3 regions of the Paenibacillus sp. SEL3 genome follow, and region 1 is predicted to be linked to each of the others. Evidence: riboswitches for the same ligand, from Rfam matches in the RefSeq annotation. Region 1 holds a riboswitch; each other region holds the start of a gene.

Region 1 (5,114 bases):
TCCCCTGGACAGATCATATTGACCGTGATGCCATAAGGAGCCTCCTCCACAGCCAGTGACTTCGTAAAAGACACCAGCCCCACCTTGGCGGCTGCGTAGACGGCGCGATGCGGCCAAGCCCTCGCTTCTCCAGCATGACCAAAGCCAAAATGAATAATACGTCCCCATTGCTGGCTACGCATGTGAGGCAATACCAAATGATCCAGCAACATGGTACCGACCAGATTCCCTTGTATCATGGTATGAATCTCAGCTACACTGTAATCCGCAAACAGGCGGCGTTCCCGGATGAACGGTCCAGCATTGTTCACCATAATATCGACTCCGCCTAGCCGATCCTGGACTTCACCAATCAGCCTCGTGATATCTTTCTGAACAGTGATATCCCCTTGTAAAGACAGGCAGCGTACTCCCTTAGACTCAATCACCCGCTTAAGCGCTTCGGCTTCTGCTTGGCTATGCACATAATTCAGCGCAATATTACAGCCTTCATTCGCCAGACGCAGAGCGGTCGTTTTACCTAAACCTTTGGCACTACCCGTTATGAATGCGACTTTATCTCTCAACAATTTTCCTCCTGTTCACAGAGAACGGTCACCCCCAAGTATAAAATATTTAAGCTTCCCCTACAACTCTATCCAAAAGAAACCCCAGTCCTCTTGTTCAAGAGAATCTGGGGTTTGCGTGCAATGTGTTCTCGTTCCCTACTTAAAATGCCGGGATAATTGCGCCTTGGTATTTATCTTCAATGAATTTTTTAGTTTCTGGGGATTGCAAAGCTTTAAGCAGCTTCTGAATCGCTTCAGAATCTTTATTATCAGGACGAGCTACCAGAACGTTAGCATATGGAGAATCTTTATCTTCCAGTGCCAGTGCATCTTTCGTCGGGTTCAGCTTAGCTTCCAGAGCGTAGTTCGTGTTGATCAACGCAATGTCCACTTCAGGCAACTGACGTGGCAGCATAGCCGCTTCCAGCTCCTTGAATTTCAGGTTTTTCTTATTTTCAGTAATATCTTTTACGGTAGCTTCAATGTTGCTTGCGTCTTTCAGCTTGATCAGACCTTGTTTTTCCAACAACAACAATGCACGGCCTCCGTTTGTTGCATCGTTCGGAATGGCTACCGTTGCGCCATCTGGGAGTTCATCAAGCTTTTTATATTTTTGGGAGTAGATGCCGAAAGGCTCCAGGTGAACCGCGCCCACAGAAACCAAATTCATTTTGCGCTCTTTGTTCATAACATTCAAGTAAGGTACATGTTGATAGAAGTTAGCATCCAACTGCTTGTCAAACAATTGAACGTTCGGCTGTACATAGTCGTTAAACTGAACGACTTGAAGACGAACCCCTTCCTTTTCCAACTGAGGTTTGATTGCTTCCAAAATTTCCGCATGCGGCACAGGAGAAGCTCCAACTTTCAGCTCCACTTCACGTGGTGATCCGCCTGTATTTTCGGCCGCATTATTTGTATCCGATGTTGTGCTCTTTGTGCCGCAAGCAGCCAGCACCGCAATTAATGTCAAGCTTAATACAGCCAATACCCATTTCTTCATGTTATTACCCCTCCAATAATTTGTAATATTCAGGAGCAGACGTCCTGATCAATAAGGATATCTATATGTTTTCCCTATTTTCGAGTATAATGCCGCACGAGACGGTCTCCCGCCATTTGCAGCAATTGAACCAATACGACCATCAGCACGACCGCAACGATCATTACAGCCGTTTCATAACGATAATAGCCGTAGTTGATAGCCAGTGTACCCAGTCCACCGCCCCCGATCATCCCGGACATTGCCGTGTAGGATACGAGTGTAACGACGGTAATGGTTAATGCGGCTAGCAGTCCCGGAAGTGCCTCACGTAACAGCACACGCCGGATAATTTGTCCTGTCGAGGCCCCCATTGCTTGTGCGGCTTCAATGACACCCTTGTCCACTTCACGCAGAGACGTTTCGACAAGACGTGCGAAGAATGGGGCAGCCCCGATAACCAATGGTGGGATGGTTCCCAACACCCCGGTCGAGGTACCTACCAGCGATCGTGTAAAAGGAATAAGTGCAACGATCAAAATGATAAATGGCACGGAACGTAAAATGTTAACGATGAATGATAATACAATGTATATCACCTTCATCAGAGTCAACGAGGAGCGGCTCGCCAGAAACAATAATATGCCGAGCGGCAAACCAATAATGAGGGTGAACAATGCGGATGCACCGAGCATCTGAAGGGTTTCCATAGTAGAATTCCCTAGCTCTTCCCAACTCACTTGTGAAAAATCAAGTTCGCTCATTGTCCGATCACCTCCACATCAAGTCCTTGCCCAGACACTTCGCGCAGCGTATGCTCTATATCCTCATGATTTCCTTCAAAACGAACGATTAGCTGACCATAGGGTACATTTTTAATCGTAGATATGGTTCCCTGCAAGATCGCAAAATCAACCCCAGTGCTTCGAGCCGTACGCGACAGAATCGCATCATATGTTTTGCTGCCCAAGAAGGAGATACGTACCACCTGCGCCGACTCGCCCTCACCTGCTGCCGCAATCGCTGCTTGCAACTCCTCGGGATGTTCTGACTCCCGCTGGATAAAGTCCTTGGTTACCTGGTGCTGCGGCTTCAAAAATACTTCCGCCACCGGACCTTGCTCCACGATGTCGCCCTGATGAATGACGCCAACTTTATCACAAATGCTTTGAATGACATGCATTTCATGTGTAATCAACACGATGGTTAAATTAAAACGCTGATTAATATCCAGCAGCAATTTCAGGATAGACCCCGTCGTCTGCGGATCAAGCGCCGAAGTCGCTTCGTCACACAGCAATACATGAGGATCACTAGCCAGCGCCCGTGCAATTCCTACCCGCTGTTTCTGTCCACCTGAGAGCTGTGACGGATATTTTCCACTGTGTTCTTCGAGACCCACCAATTCCAGCAGTTCACGAACCTTCTGGTCCAACTTCTGCTTGGGCGTGTTTACCAGCCGCAACGGAAATGCAATATTGTCATATACCGTCGCCGAAGACAACAAATTAAAATGCTGAAAAATCATTCCGATTTTTCGGCGCTGCATTTGTAACTGGGATTGACTCACAGTAGTGAGGTTTACCCCGTCTACCCATACTTCACCTGAAGTAGGGCGTTCCAATAAATTAATACAGCGGATCAATGTACTTTTCCCTGCCCCGGAGTGACCAATCACTCCGAATATTTCTCCACGCTGTATAGAAAGATTCAACCCAGACAGCGCATTAACGCGTCGGTTGCCTTTGCCATAATGCTTGGTTAACTGCTTAAGCTCTATCAACGTGCTGCGACCCCCTTCACTTCTTCCTTACCCTTTTTACCAGTTGTCATCTCTCAGGATTGTATAAAATCGCTATTTATTTATACAAAAAAGAGCCCCTTTCACAGAATGAAAAGGGCCCCACCTTGCGATCCTTTTCTCATCTGCCAAAATCGCTATAACTCTAGCGGTTTTGTAGGAATTAGCACCATCATGTTCCCTCCCAGTGTATTACACCGGGAAAGAACGGGTTGCCGGGCTTCATCGGGCCAGTCCCTCCACCTCTCTGGATAAGAAAAATATGTTAAACTCCAGCTTTAGCTGTCCGTTAAGTTTATATAAAAAAACATAATTCAAGCATTTTTCTGAAACTAGGTTTCAGTATAGATAGTTTACATTGCTTTGTCAAAGGATATTTTCTATCATATTTTTGGGCGTACTGCCCGGTTCTCCCATTGTTTCGCAGTATAAGTAAAGGCGATTGACAACGACCGACACACCATTTCCAAGCCCTGCTGCAAATCTTCCAAATGGTGATCGAGGTCCTCCAATTGGATTTTTCCATACAAAGCTCGGTGTCGTTGCCAGAGATCATCCTGCATTTCCGTATTCATATAGTGTATCTCCGTATTCCGCCGCTTACGCAGCCGATTGATGGCATCGTTGTATGTATCCTTGATATCATTTAAATTATCGGTCAATACAGGATGCATTTTGAGATACTTGAGTTGCCGCAACACGGTAAAATACGAATAATGCGCCTTATACTGCCCTGTTTTTAAATCATACAGATCATTCAGCCAGTTGCCCAGCTTATCCAAAATGGAAAATACCCTCACAAACCCATCCTTATAAAAGAAAACATACAATGCATAGTCGGATTTTTCATCCTCACTCATATCTTCAGCATATCCGGCTTTCACTTTCATACGGAAAAAGGCGGCAGCATGATGGCTCTGCTCCAGTTCATCCAGAGATGACATTAGACCACGTGTCAAAATATCCGCCTTCCGAAAATCGTGGGTCGGATCTCCACCAGCCTGAATTTGCCGCTCCAGCAGGTTTAACATATCTGACATGCTATTCATGGCATCCAGCAAGATGCCCTTGTTCACACGTGGCGGCTCACCCAGTAGCTTGCGTATCATGCTTACGCCTCCTTATAAATGTAAAATCCGGCTGTAGGTTTAATTAGGGCGTCAAGCGAAATAACTCGTCCATCGTTGATCTACAAGCTTAACAATATCCTCACGCGGTAACACCTCATCCGGATACCCCGGCTTCATACGCGCATCCACTACAATCGGCAGCTTATAGTTCAGATGATGCAAACGCACTTCGCTGTCCGCGTACATATCCGTAGCCGGGTTAAAGCGAGTGAATACCGTCCATAGGAACGAGGCTTGAGAGCGAACGACTTCTTTGGCATCGTCCACAATGAAAACGAGCGGCCACTCTTGCTCACCCGCAGCTAATCGCTCCAAAACACGTGCCGCCAGCTCAGGATCTTGCTCAAAAGACGCACCCGATACGACGAGGCAACCTCCGCAATAGGGTTCAATTTCACGAATCCCCGGCAGATCGCTTCCCTCATAAGCACGAGGCAATTCACGTACAGGCTCACCTATTCCCATCAGGATCGCCTTACTGCCATGATTCAGCTTGCGGCCTGTGTAATCGAGTGTATCGTGTGACGTGTGATTGAAAATAAATAAATCCCTTGCTGGATTAAATCGCTCCAGAATGGTTTCCAGCAGCAGGTTAAAGTCAGATAAATCAATGACTCGATCTGTCAGCATCAGGAACTTGGTCAATGACAATT
Region 2 (5,114 bases), 3.1 Mb from region 1:
CATCCGTTTCAAAATGGAGGTCAGCAGTCGATATGTTCCTCCATATACGTCCTCGGAAACAATGACATGATCTCCAGCAGACAAGAGCATAAATGTAGTAGAGATGGCCGCCATACCTGATGCAAAGGCAAAACCGCACGACCCGCCTTCTAATAAAGCGATATAATCCTCCAAAGCTTGTCGTGTCGGATTACCTGAACGGCTATAGTCATGCTGTGGAGGATTAAAAATATCGTGATGGTGGAAGGTAGAAGCTTGATAGATCGGGACGCTCGATGCCCCCGTAACGCTGTCAATTTCAGAGCCAAAATGCAGCAGCTTGGTAGCGAACTTCCGCTCTTTGTTCAGATCCTGCCCGATCCTCCTCGCATCCTCTATCATTGCAGCTCTCCTCCTTCTACTTCTTGACGTGCCGCTTCCAACGCCGAACGTAAATCTTCAATTAGGTCGTCTGTATGCTCAATGCCTACGGAGAAACGCAACAGCCTGTCATCTACCCCGACTGCATCCCGAATTTCTGCTGGTATGTCCGCATGTGTCTGCACAGCGGGATAGGTCATTAACGATTCCACACCGCCGAGACTTTCCGCAAACGCAATGAGCTTAATGTGACGAAGCAAAGGTTCCACATAACGAGCATCCTTTACTTTAAAGGAAAAGATACCCGTATTTCCGCTGGATTGTTTATTTTGAATCTCACGACCTGGATGGCCTTCTAGAGCTGGATAAAATACTTCCGCCACAGCCGGATGCGTCAGTAAATAGTTAGACAGCACTGTTGCATTATGCTCGTGTCGGTCCATACGCAGCGCTAACGTCTTCATGCCCTTCATTAACTGGTAGCAATCGCTTGGGGAAAGCACTGCCCCTATGGAATTGTGCAGGAATGCAATTTCAGCTGATAGCTCTTTGCCTTTGGTTACGATCAACCCTGCCAGCACATCGTTGTGTCCGCCCAAATATTTGGTTGCGCTATGTACCACAATATCCGCGCCCAGTTCCAATGGCCGCTGGAAATATGGCGTTAGCAGCGTATTATCTACAATGGTAAGCAACTGATGTTGTGATGCCCATTTAGCCACCGCTCGAATATCAGTAATCATCATTAACGGATTTGTAGGCGTTTCTATGAATACAGCTTTGGTATTCGGTCGACATGACTGTTCGAGCGCTTCAAGATCGTTCGTATCCACATAACTGGCTGTCACACCAAATTTAGACAAAATACGCTCCAGCAAACGATACGTCCCGCCATACAGATCCAGCGATACTATGAGATGATCTCCCTGTCCAAACAATGCAAATACCGTTTGCAGCGCCGCCATACCTGAGCTGCATGCAAAGCCTGCATCACCCGATTCAAGTGCAGCAGAAGCCTCTTCCAGTACCTTTCGCGTGGGATTGATCGTCCGAATGTAATCAAATCCTGTGCTTTGACCCAGACGGGGATGGCGGAACGCCGTAGATTGGTAAATCGGGTAATTAACAGCCCCGGTTACTGGCTCTTCTACTGAACCGATTTGTGCCAATCTACTTTCGATTTTCCACTGTTTCTCACTCATATGAATCCTCCTGTTAACTTCCATAGTGGGTGCTATAACCAATCCTGCAAAAATGGATGTCAAAGACTATACTGCTGCGCTACTGCAAGGTGATACTCTACAAAGGTAAACTACATGCTCCTTTTTTAAATCTGGGGCCCGATATCATAAGGTGTTTCTTGGTATACATAATAGTTCAGCCAATTCGAGAATAATAAATTGGCGTGCGCCCGCCAAATTGAGGGGGGGGTGCGCTCAGGATCATCATTAGGAAAATAATTTTTGGGGACTTCAATATCCATTCCTTTAGCTACATCGCGGTCGTATTCCCATTTCAGTGAAAGCGGGTCATATTCAGAATGCCCAGTTACAAAAATTTGTTTACCGTCAAGCGTGGCTACGAGGTACACTCCAGCTTCTTCGGATTCGGATAAAACTTCTAATTCGGCGATATGATCAATATCTTCCCGACGAACCTCCGTATGCCTGGAATGAGGAGCATAAAACAGTTCATCAAAGCCGCGTAACAATTTTACTTTAGGTTTAATCACGGTGTGTGGAAATACACCGAAGCATTTGTAGTCGAGCCCATATTTAGGGACATCGAAATGATGGTATAAGCCTGCCTGTGAGGCCCAACAGATATGCATGGTCGAAGTTACATTCGTTTTCGTCCATTCAAAGATTTGCCGGATTTCCTCCCAGTAGTTCACATCCTCAAACTCAAGCTGTTCAACCGGGGCTCCTGTAATGACCATGCCGTCAAAACGACTGTTCTTGATCTCGTCAAACGTTTTATAGAACATGTTCAAATATTCTTGCGATGTATTTTTGGATACATGAGACTTCATATGCACCAGCGTGACATCCACTTGCAACGGCGTATTGCCGACCAGGCGCAACAGTTGGGTTTCCGTCGTTTCCTTTGTAGGCATTAAATTCAAAATGGCGATACGCAACGGACGAATATCCTGATGATAAGCCAAGCTTTCATCCATTACGAAAATATTTTCGCCCTCCAGCACTTCCTTAGCAGGTAATGTGTCTGGGATTTTAATCGGCATGTAAACTCACTCCTTGTTCGGTAAGTTTTGCGAAAATCGTCTTGTTGAGATGCCGGGCATATAATAAAAAGACCTTTCTCTGGTTAGAGAAAGGTCATATTTGTATCCATATGCGCCTCTCTCATCTGTCAGGGCAACGCGCTTTGTACAAAGCGCGCGTCCTGCAAGAATTAGCACCGTGCGATTAAAATCGCCGGTTGCCGGGTATCATCGGGCTAGTCCCTCCACCTGCTCTTGATAAGATTTCGCTATATTCATTTTGGATTCACAAAGTTCTTGTTGTTCACTTTAATGCATCGGCTGGGCTTCGTCAAGATGGGACTTGCAAATTTGTAACCTGCATTCACATTTTGTCTACCTTTTCCATAGGTTAAATCATATCCCTCCTATCGCTGAAGCTCTTGCCACTACTGTTGATTTTGCCCATGATTTTGCGCTTGAAAGGCCGTAGGCCGAGCGTTATACTATACAAGTGCTATTAGGCAAAAATATGGAGCAGTAGTGTAGATTTGAGTGTTTCCTGCGATACTGTGGCAATCTAAAAAAGAACATTTGAGAGGTGAATCCGGAATGGAAGGCGACCCGAGTCCGAATAGGCGGCGATCCCTGAACAACAGCATAGGAATGACTTCAGCTTGCCGAAAGACGGGACGCCAGGCTCTGCATGCTCCAAAAGCCTCCGGCTTTTGATGAGAGTGCACGCTTACCCGCACCGGCTAACTGAGTCCATTCCTTATGCTTAAGGTAAACGTATTTCCGTTACGGCGGAGCATAAGGAGTGACGTATATGAAAATCCGTTTGGTCAACAACGGGGTTTTTACCCCTGTCGAAGAAATTGAAATGGCGCTTACTGCACCGGCAGAAGGTTTTTATTGGATTGATGCCGATGTCGATGATTTGGCAGTGCTCCAGCCTTTATTTTCCATGCATGATCTTGCAGTAGAAGACTGTTTGAGTGAAGAAGAACAGCGTCCGAAGATTGAAATTTATGAAAGCCATTATTTTATCGTTGTAAATAGCATTCGTTTTGATGATGAAGAAATATTTTTGCGAGCTTTGAACATTTTTCTCGGCCGCCATTTTATCATTACGGTGACCAAGCAGAAAATCAATGAGCTTCGTACCCTCAAGCCTATGCTGTGGGAGCAAGAAGTCAGCCAGCCTGACCGTTTTATGTATCTGTTGGTCGACTTAATTGTTGACAACTATTTTCTGGTTGGTGACCGGATTGAGGTCCGCATCGAAAAGCTGGAAGAAGATATTCTAATGCATACGAAAAAGTCGCATTTGAACGAAATCATCGGCTTACGCAGTGAGATTCTGTGGCTGAAAAAAGTGTTGGGCCCGCAAAAAGAAGTCATCAATACCCTGAACAAGCGGGATTTGCGGCTCATCGACGATCAATTGCAAAAATATTTTAGCGACATTTATGAAAATGCTGTGAAAATTTCGGAGACTTTCGAAACTTACCGCGACTTGATGGGTAACCTTCGAGAAGCTTATCAATCCAGTATCGCCAACCGTGCCAATGAAATTATGCGTGTGTTTACAGCAATTACGACCGTATTTATGCCATTGACGGTCATTACCGGAATATATGGGATGAACTTCGATAATATGCCTGAGCTTCATACACGTTATGGCTATTTTGTCGTCATTGGTATTATGGTGGCATTAGGCGTCAGTATGTTCTGTATTTTCCGTAAGAAAGACTGGGTTTAAAAATAAAAGGGGAAAAAGTATCGAATTGGATACTTTTTTCTATTTTCAAGCTTGGTCATAAAAAGCAGCAGCCGTGTCCTGTGAGGAACTGGCTGCTGCTTTTTAGTATGTTGGACCCTGAATATACTTTAATACCTAGCTTTATCCAACCAGTTCTATATTATCCAACATGTCGGTCGGGTACCTGCTGATGACGAAACCGTATACGGATCAGACGCAGACGCTCATAAATCTGATCCAGTCCTGTTTCGGTTGCCTTTTCTTCCCCATACACTTTCAGCATGACGGGCTTGAGCAACGTATCCCCCAACTCTTCATAAGCAGACCAGATAGCTGCCTGCTCCGCCTCAGATACATTCACCAATTCGTTGTGGATCAGCTTCTCCATATCAATACCATCTCTATCCAAATGCTCCACAGCTTCAATCATCTCTCTACGATGCAAACCTGTCTTCATTCCGATATGCTCCAGTGAAAGACCGTCCGAAATGCCTTCAATAATCGTTCTAGTTAAGCTGAATTTGTTCAGCTCCTGCCTGTACTGGTTCTCTTTTTGCTTGTATAACCATGACAAAAAAACTTCTTCTTCCAGCGTCTCTGTTACCCAGTTCAACGGAAATGGCGTGGTGCGGTCATTTTGTGTCGTAATAGCCAATAGCTCCGTCCCATATTGCGACACCTTACCCTGACCCATACCAGGCAGCTCCAACAGTTCTTCTTCGGTATGGGGAAGATAAACGCTAATGAGCCGAAGCAGTCGATTCGTAGCGATAAAATAAGGTGCTT
Region 3 (5,114 bases), 650 kb from region 1:
CGGCAGTCGTACGTGAAAGCTACTCCCGTGAAGCGCTTGTATCCGGTTTTACCATTTTGGGTCAAGGTCAATTGTCATTGACCAAGTTCCTGATGCTGACAGATCGAGTCATTGATTTATCTGACTTTAACCTGCTGCTGGAAACCATTCTGGAGCGATTTAATCCAGCAAGGGATTTATTTATTTTCAATCACACGTCACACGATACACTCGATTACACAGGCCGCAAGCTGAATCATGGCAGTAAGGCGATCCTGATGGGAATAGGTGAGCCTGTACGTGAATTGCCTCGTGCTTATGAGGGAAGCGATCTGCCGGGGATTCGTGAAATTGAACCCTATTGCGGAGGTTGCCTCGTCGTATCGGGTGCGTCTTTTGAGCAAGATCCTGAGCTGGCGGCACGTGTTTTGGAGCGATTAGCTGCGGGTGAGCAAGAGTGGCCGCTCGTTTTCATTGTGGACGATGCCAAAGAAGTCGTTCGCTCTCAAGCCTCGTTCCTATGGACGGTATTCACTCGCTTTAACCCGGCTACGGATATGTACGCGGACAGCGAAGTGCGTTTGCATCATCTGAACTATAAGCTGCCGATTGTAGTGGATGCGCGTATGAAGCCGGGGTATCCGGATGAGGTGTTACCGCGTGAGGATATTGTTAAGCTTGTAGATCAACGATGGACGAGTTATTTCGCTTGACGCCCTAATTAAACCTACAGCCGGATTTTACATTTATAAGGAGGCGTAAGCATGATACGCAAGCTACTGGGTGAGCCGCCACGTGTGAACAAGGGCATCTTGCTGGATGCCATGAATAGCATGTCAGATATGTTAAACCTGCTGGAGCGGCAAATTCAGGCTGGTGGAGATCCGACCCACGATTTTCGGAAGGCGGATATTTTGACACGTGGTCTAATGTCATCTCTGGATGAACTGGAGCAGAGCCATCATGCTGCCGCCTTTTTCCGTATGAAAGTGAAAGCCGGATATGCTGAAGATATGAGTGAGGATGAAAAATCCGACTATGCATTGTATGTTTTCTTTTATAAGGATGGGTTTGTGAGGGTATTTTCCATTTTGGATAAGCTGGGCAACTGGCTGAATGATCTGTATGATTTAAAAACAGGGCAGTATAAGGCGCATTATTCGTATTTTACCGTGTTGCGGCAACTCAAGTATCTCAAAATGCATCCTGTATTGACCGATAATTTAAATGATATCAAGGATACATACAACGATGCCATCAATCGGCTGCGTAAGCGGCGGAATACGGAGATACACTATATGAATACGGAAATGCAGGATGATCTCTGGCAACGACACCGAGCTTTGTATGGAAAAATCCAATTGGAGGACCTCGATCACCATTTGGAAGATTTGCAGCAGGGCTTGGAAATGGTGTGTCGGTCGTTGTCAATCGCCTTTACTTATACTGCGAAACAATGGGAGAACCGGGCAGTACGCCCAAAAATATGATAGAAAATATCCTTTGACAAAGCAATGTAAACTATCTATACTGAAACCTAGTTTCAGAAAAATGCTTGAATTATGTTTTTTTATATAAACTTAACGGACAGCTAAAGCTGGAGTTTAACATATTTTTCTTATCCAGAGAGGTGGAGGGACTGGCCCGATGAAGCCCGGCAACCCGTTCTTTCCCGGTGTAATACACTGGGAGGGAACATGATGGTGCTAATTCCTACAAAACCGCTAGAGTTATAGCGATTTTGGCAGATGAGAAAAGGATCGCAAGGTGGGGCCCTTTTCATTCTGTGAAAGGGGCTCTTTTTTGTATAAATAAATAGCGATTTTATACAATCCTGAGAGATGACAACTGGTAAAAAGGGTAAGGAAGAAGTGAAGGGGGTCGCAGCACGTTGATAGAGCTTAAGCAGTTAACCAAGCATTATGGCAAAGGCAACCGACGCGTTAATGCGCTGTCTGGGTTGAATCTTTCTATACAGCGTGGAGAAATATTCGGAGTGATTGGTCACTCCGGGGCAGGGAAAAGTACATTGATCCGCTGTATTAATTTATTGGAACGCCCTACTTCAGGTGAAGTATGGGTAGACGGGGTAAACCTCACTACTGTGAGTCAATCCCAGTTACAAATGCAGCGCCGAAAAATCGGAATGATTTTTCAGCATTTTAATTTGTTGTCTTCGGCGACGGTATATGACAATATTGCATTTCCGTTGCGGCTGGTAAACACGCCCAAGCAGAAGTTGGACCAGAAGGTTCGTGAACTGCTGGAATTGGTGGGTCTCGAAGAACACAGTGGAAAATATCCGTCACAGCTCTCAGGTGGACAGAAACAGCGGGTAGGAATTGCACGGGCGCTGGCTAGTGATCCTCATGTATTGCTGTGTGACGAAGCGACTTCGGCGCTTGATCCGCAGACGACGGGGTCTATCCTGAAATTGCTGCTGGATATTAATCAGCGTTTTAATTTAACCATCGTGTTGATTACACATGAAATGCATGTCATTCAAAGCATTTGTGATAAAGTTGGCGTCATTCATCAGGGCGACATCGTGGAGCAAGGTCCGGTGGCGGAAGTATTTTTGAAGCCGCAGCACCAGGTAACCAAGGACTTTATCCAGCGGGAGTCAGAACATCCCGAGGAGTTGCAAGCAGCGATTGCGGCAGCAGGTGAGGGCGAGTCGGCGCAGGTGGTACGTATCTCCTTCTTGGGCAGCAAAACATATGATGCGATTCTGTCGCGTACGGCTCGAAGCACTGGGGTTGATTTTGCGATCTTGCAGGGAACCATATCTACGATTAAAAATGTACCCTATGGTCAGCTAATCGTTCGTTTTGAAGGAAATCATGAGGATATAGAGCATACGCTGCGCGAAGTGTCTGGGCAAGGACTTGATGTGGAGGTGATCGGACAATGAGCGAACTTGATTTTTCACAAGTGAGTTGGGAAGAGCTAGGGAATTCTACTATGGAAACCCTTCAGATGCTCGGTGCATCCGCATTGTTCACCCTCATTATTGGTTTGCCGCTCGGCATATTATTGTTTCTGGCGAGCCGCTCCTCGTTGACTCTGATGAAGGTGATATACATTGTATTATCATTCATCGTTAACATTTTACGTTCCGTGCCATTTATCATTTTGATCGTTGCACTTATTCCTTTTACACGATCGCTGGTAGGTACCTCGACCGGGGTGTTGGGAACCATCCCACCATTGGTTATCGGGGCTGCCCCATTCTTCGCACGTCTTGTCGAAACGTCTCTGCGTGAAGTGGACAAGGGTGTCATTGAAGCCGCACAAGCAATGGGGGCCTCGACAGGACAAATTATCCGGCGTGTGCTGTTACGTGAGGCACTTCCGGGACTGCTAGCCGCATTAACCATTACCGTCGTTACACTCGTATCCTACACGGCAATGTCCGGGATGATCGGGGGCGGTGGACTGGGTACACTGGCTATCAACTACGGCTATTATCGTTATGAAACGGCTGTAATGATCGTTGCGGTCGTGCTGATGGTCGTATTGGTTCAATTGCTGCAAATGGCGGGAGACCGTCTCGTGCGGCATTATACTCGAAAATAGGGAAAACATATAGATATCCTTATTGATCAGGACGTCTGCTCCTGAATATTACAAATTATTGGAGGGGTAATAACATGAAGAAATGGGTATTGGCTGTATTAAGCTTGACATTAATTGCGGTGCTGGCTGCTTGCGGCACAAAGAGCACAACATCGGATACAAATAATGCGGCCGAAAATACAGGCGGATCACCACGTGAAGTGGAGCTGAAAGTTGGAGCTTCTCCTGTGCCGCATGCGGAAATTTTGGAAGCAATCAAACCTCAGTTGGAAAAGGAAGGGGTTCGTCTTCAAGTCGTTCAGTTTAACGACTATGTACAGCCGAACGTTCAATTGTTTGACAAGCAGTTGGATGCTAACTTCTATCAACATGTACCTTACTTGAATGTTATGAACAAAGAGCGCAAAATGAATTTGGTTTCTGTGGGCGCGGTTCACCTGGAGCCTTTCGGCATCTACTCCCAAAAATATAAAAAGCTTGATGAACTCCCAGATGGCGCAACGGTAGCCATTCCGAACGATGCAACAAACGGAGGCCGTGCATTGTTGTTGTTGGAAAAACAAGGTCTGATCAAGCTGAAAGACGCAAGCAACATTGAAGCTACCGTAAAAGATATTACTGAAAATAAGAAAAACCTGAAATTCAAGGAGCTGGAAGCGGCTATGCTGCCACGTCAGTTGCCTGAAGTGGACATTGCGTTGATCAACACGAACTACGCTCTGGAAGCTAAGCTGAACCCGACGAAAGATGCACTGGCACTGGAAGATAAAGATTCTCCATATGCTAACGTTCTGGTAGCTCGTCCTGATAATAAAGATTCTGAAGCGATTCAGAAGCTGCTTAAAGCTTTGCAATCCCCAGAAACTAAAAAATTCATTGAAGATAAATACCAAGGCGCAATTATCCCGGCATTTTAAGTAGGGAACGAGAACACATTGCACGCAAACCCCAGATTCTCTTGAACAAGAGGACTGGGGTTTCTTTTGGATAGAGTTGTAGGGGAAGCTTAAATATTTTATACTTGGGGGTGACCGTTCTCTGTGAACAGGAGGAAAATTGTTGAGAGATAAAGTCGCATTCATAACGGGTAGTGCCAAAGGTTTAGGTAAAACGACCGCTCTGCGTCTGGCGAATGAAGGCTGTAATATTGCGCTGAATTATGTGCATAGCCAAGCAGAAGCCGAAGCGCTTAAGCGGGTGATTGAGTCTAAGGGAGTACGCTGCCTGTCTTTACAAGGGGATATCACTGTTCAGAAAGATATCACGAGGCTGATTGGTGAAGTCCAGGATCGGCTAGGCGGAGTCGATATTATGGTGAACAATGCTGGACCGTTCATCCGGGAACGCCGCCTGTTTGCGGATTACAGTGTAGCTGAGATTCATACCATGATACAAGGGAATCTGGTCGGTACCATGTTGCTGGATCATTTGGTATTGCCTCACATGCGTAGCCAGCAATGGGGACGTATTATTCATTTTGGCTTTGGTCATGCTGGAGAAGCGAGGGCTTGGCCGCATCGCGCCGTCTACGCAGCCGCCAAGGTGGGGCTGGTGTC

The links. Region 1 has a riboswitch for S-adenosylmethionine ahead of ACYCS5_RS06465 (methionine ABC transporter ATP-binding protein). Riboswitches for the same ligand answer to the same signal wherever they lie in the genome.
Region 2: it holds a riboswitch for S-adenosylmethionine, as region 1 does, so the genes downstream of both, metA (homoserine O-acetyltransferase MetA) here and ACYCS5_RS06465 (methionine ABC transporter ATP-binding protein) in region 1, are expected to answer to the same signal.
Region 3: it holds a riboswitch for S-adenosylmethionine, as region 1 does, so the genes downstream of both, ACYCS5_RS09440 (methionine ABC transporter ATP-binding protein) here and ACYCS5_RS06465 (methionine ABC transporter ATP-binding protein) in region 1, are expected to answer to the same signal.

The regions. Positions count from the first base shown of each region.
Region 1 covers NZ_CM137725.1:1,358,337-1,363,450, forward strand. Annotated here, with positions in the region: gene ACYCS5_RS06450 (SDR family oxidoreductase) at 1-566, opposite strand, end outside; gene ACYCS5_RS06455 (MetQ/NlpA family ABC transporter substrate-binding protein) at 709-1,551, opposite strand; gene ACYCS5_RS06460 (methionine ABC transporter permease) at 1,626-2,294, opposite strand; gene ACYCS5_RS06465 (methionine ABC transporter ATP-binding protein) at 2,291-3,313, opposite strand; SAM riboswitch class I at 3,450-3,589, opposite strand; gene ACYCS5_RS06470 (Cthe_2314 family HEPN domain-containing protein) at 3,715-4,440, opposite strand; gene ACYCS5_RS06475 (UbiD family decarboxylase) at 4,492-5,114, opposite strand, start outside.
Region 2 covers NZ_CM137725.1:4,857,218-4,862,331, reverse strand. Annotated here, with positions in the region: gene ACYCS5_RS22425 (PLP-dependent transferase) at 1-381, opposite strand, end outside; gene ACYCS5_RS22420 (PLP-dependent transferase) at 378-1,562, opposite strand; gene metA (homoserine O-acetyltransferase MetA) at 1,688-2,605, opposite strand; SAM riboswitch class I at 2,724-2,849, opposite strand; gene corA (magnesium/cobalt transporter CorA) at 3,393-4,328, shown strand; gene ACYCS5_RS22405 (HRDC domain-containing protein) at 4,489-5,114, opposite strand, start outside.
Region 3 covers NZ_CM137725.1:2,009,868-2,014,981, reverse strand. Annotated here, with positions in the region: gene ACYCS5_RS09450 (UbiD family decarboxylase) at 1-692, shown strand, start outside; gene ACYCS5_RS09445 (Cthe_2314 family HEPN domain-containing protein) at 744-1,469, shown strand; SAM riboswitch class I at 1,595-1,734, shown strand; gene ACYCS5_RS09440 (methionine ABC transporter ATP-binding protein) at 1,871-2,893, shown strand; gene ACYCS5_RS09435 (methionine ABC transporter permease) at 2,890-3,558, shown strand; gene ACYCS5_RS09430 (MetQ/NlpA family ABC transporter substrate-binding protein) at 3,633-4,475, shown strand; gene ACYCS5_RS09425 (SDR family oxidoreductase) at 4,618-5,114, shown strand, end outside.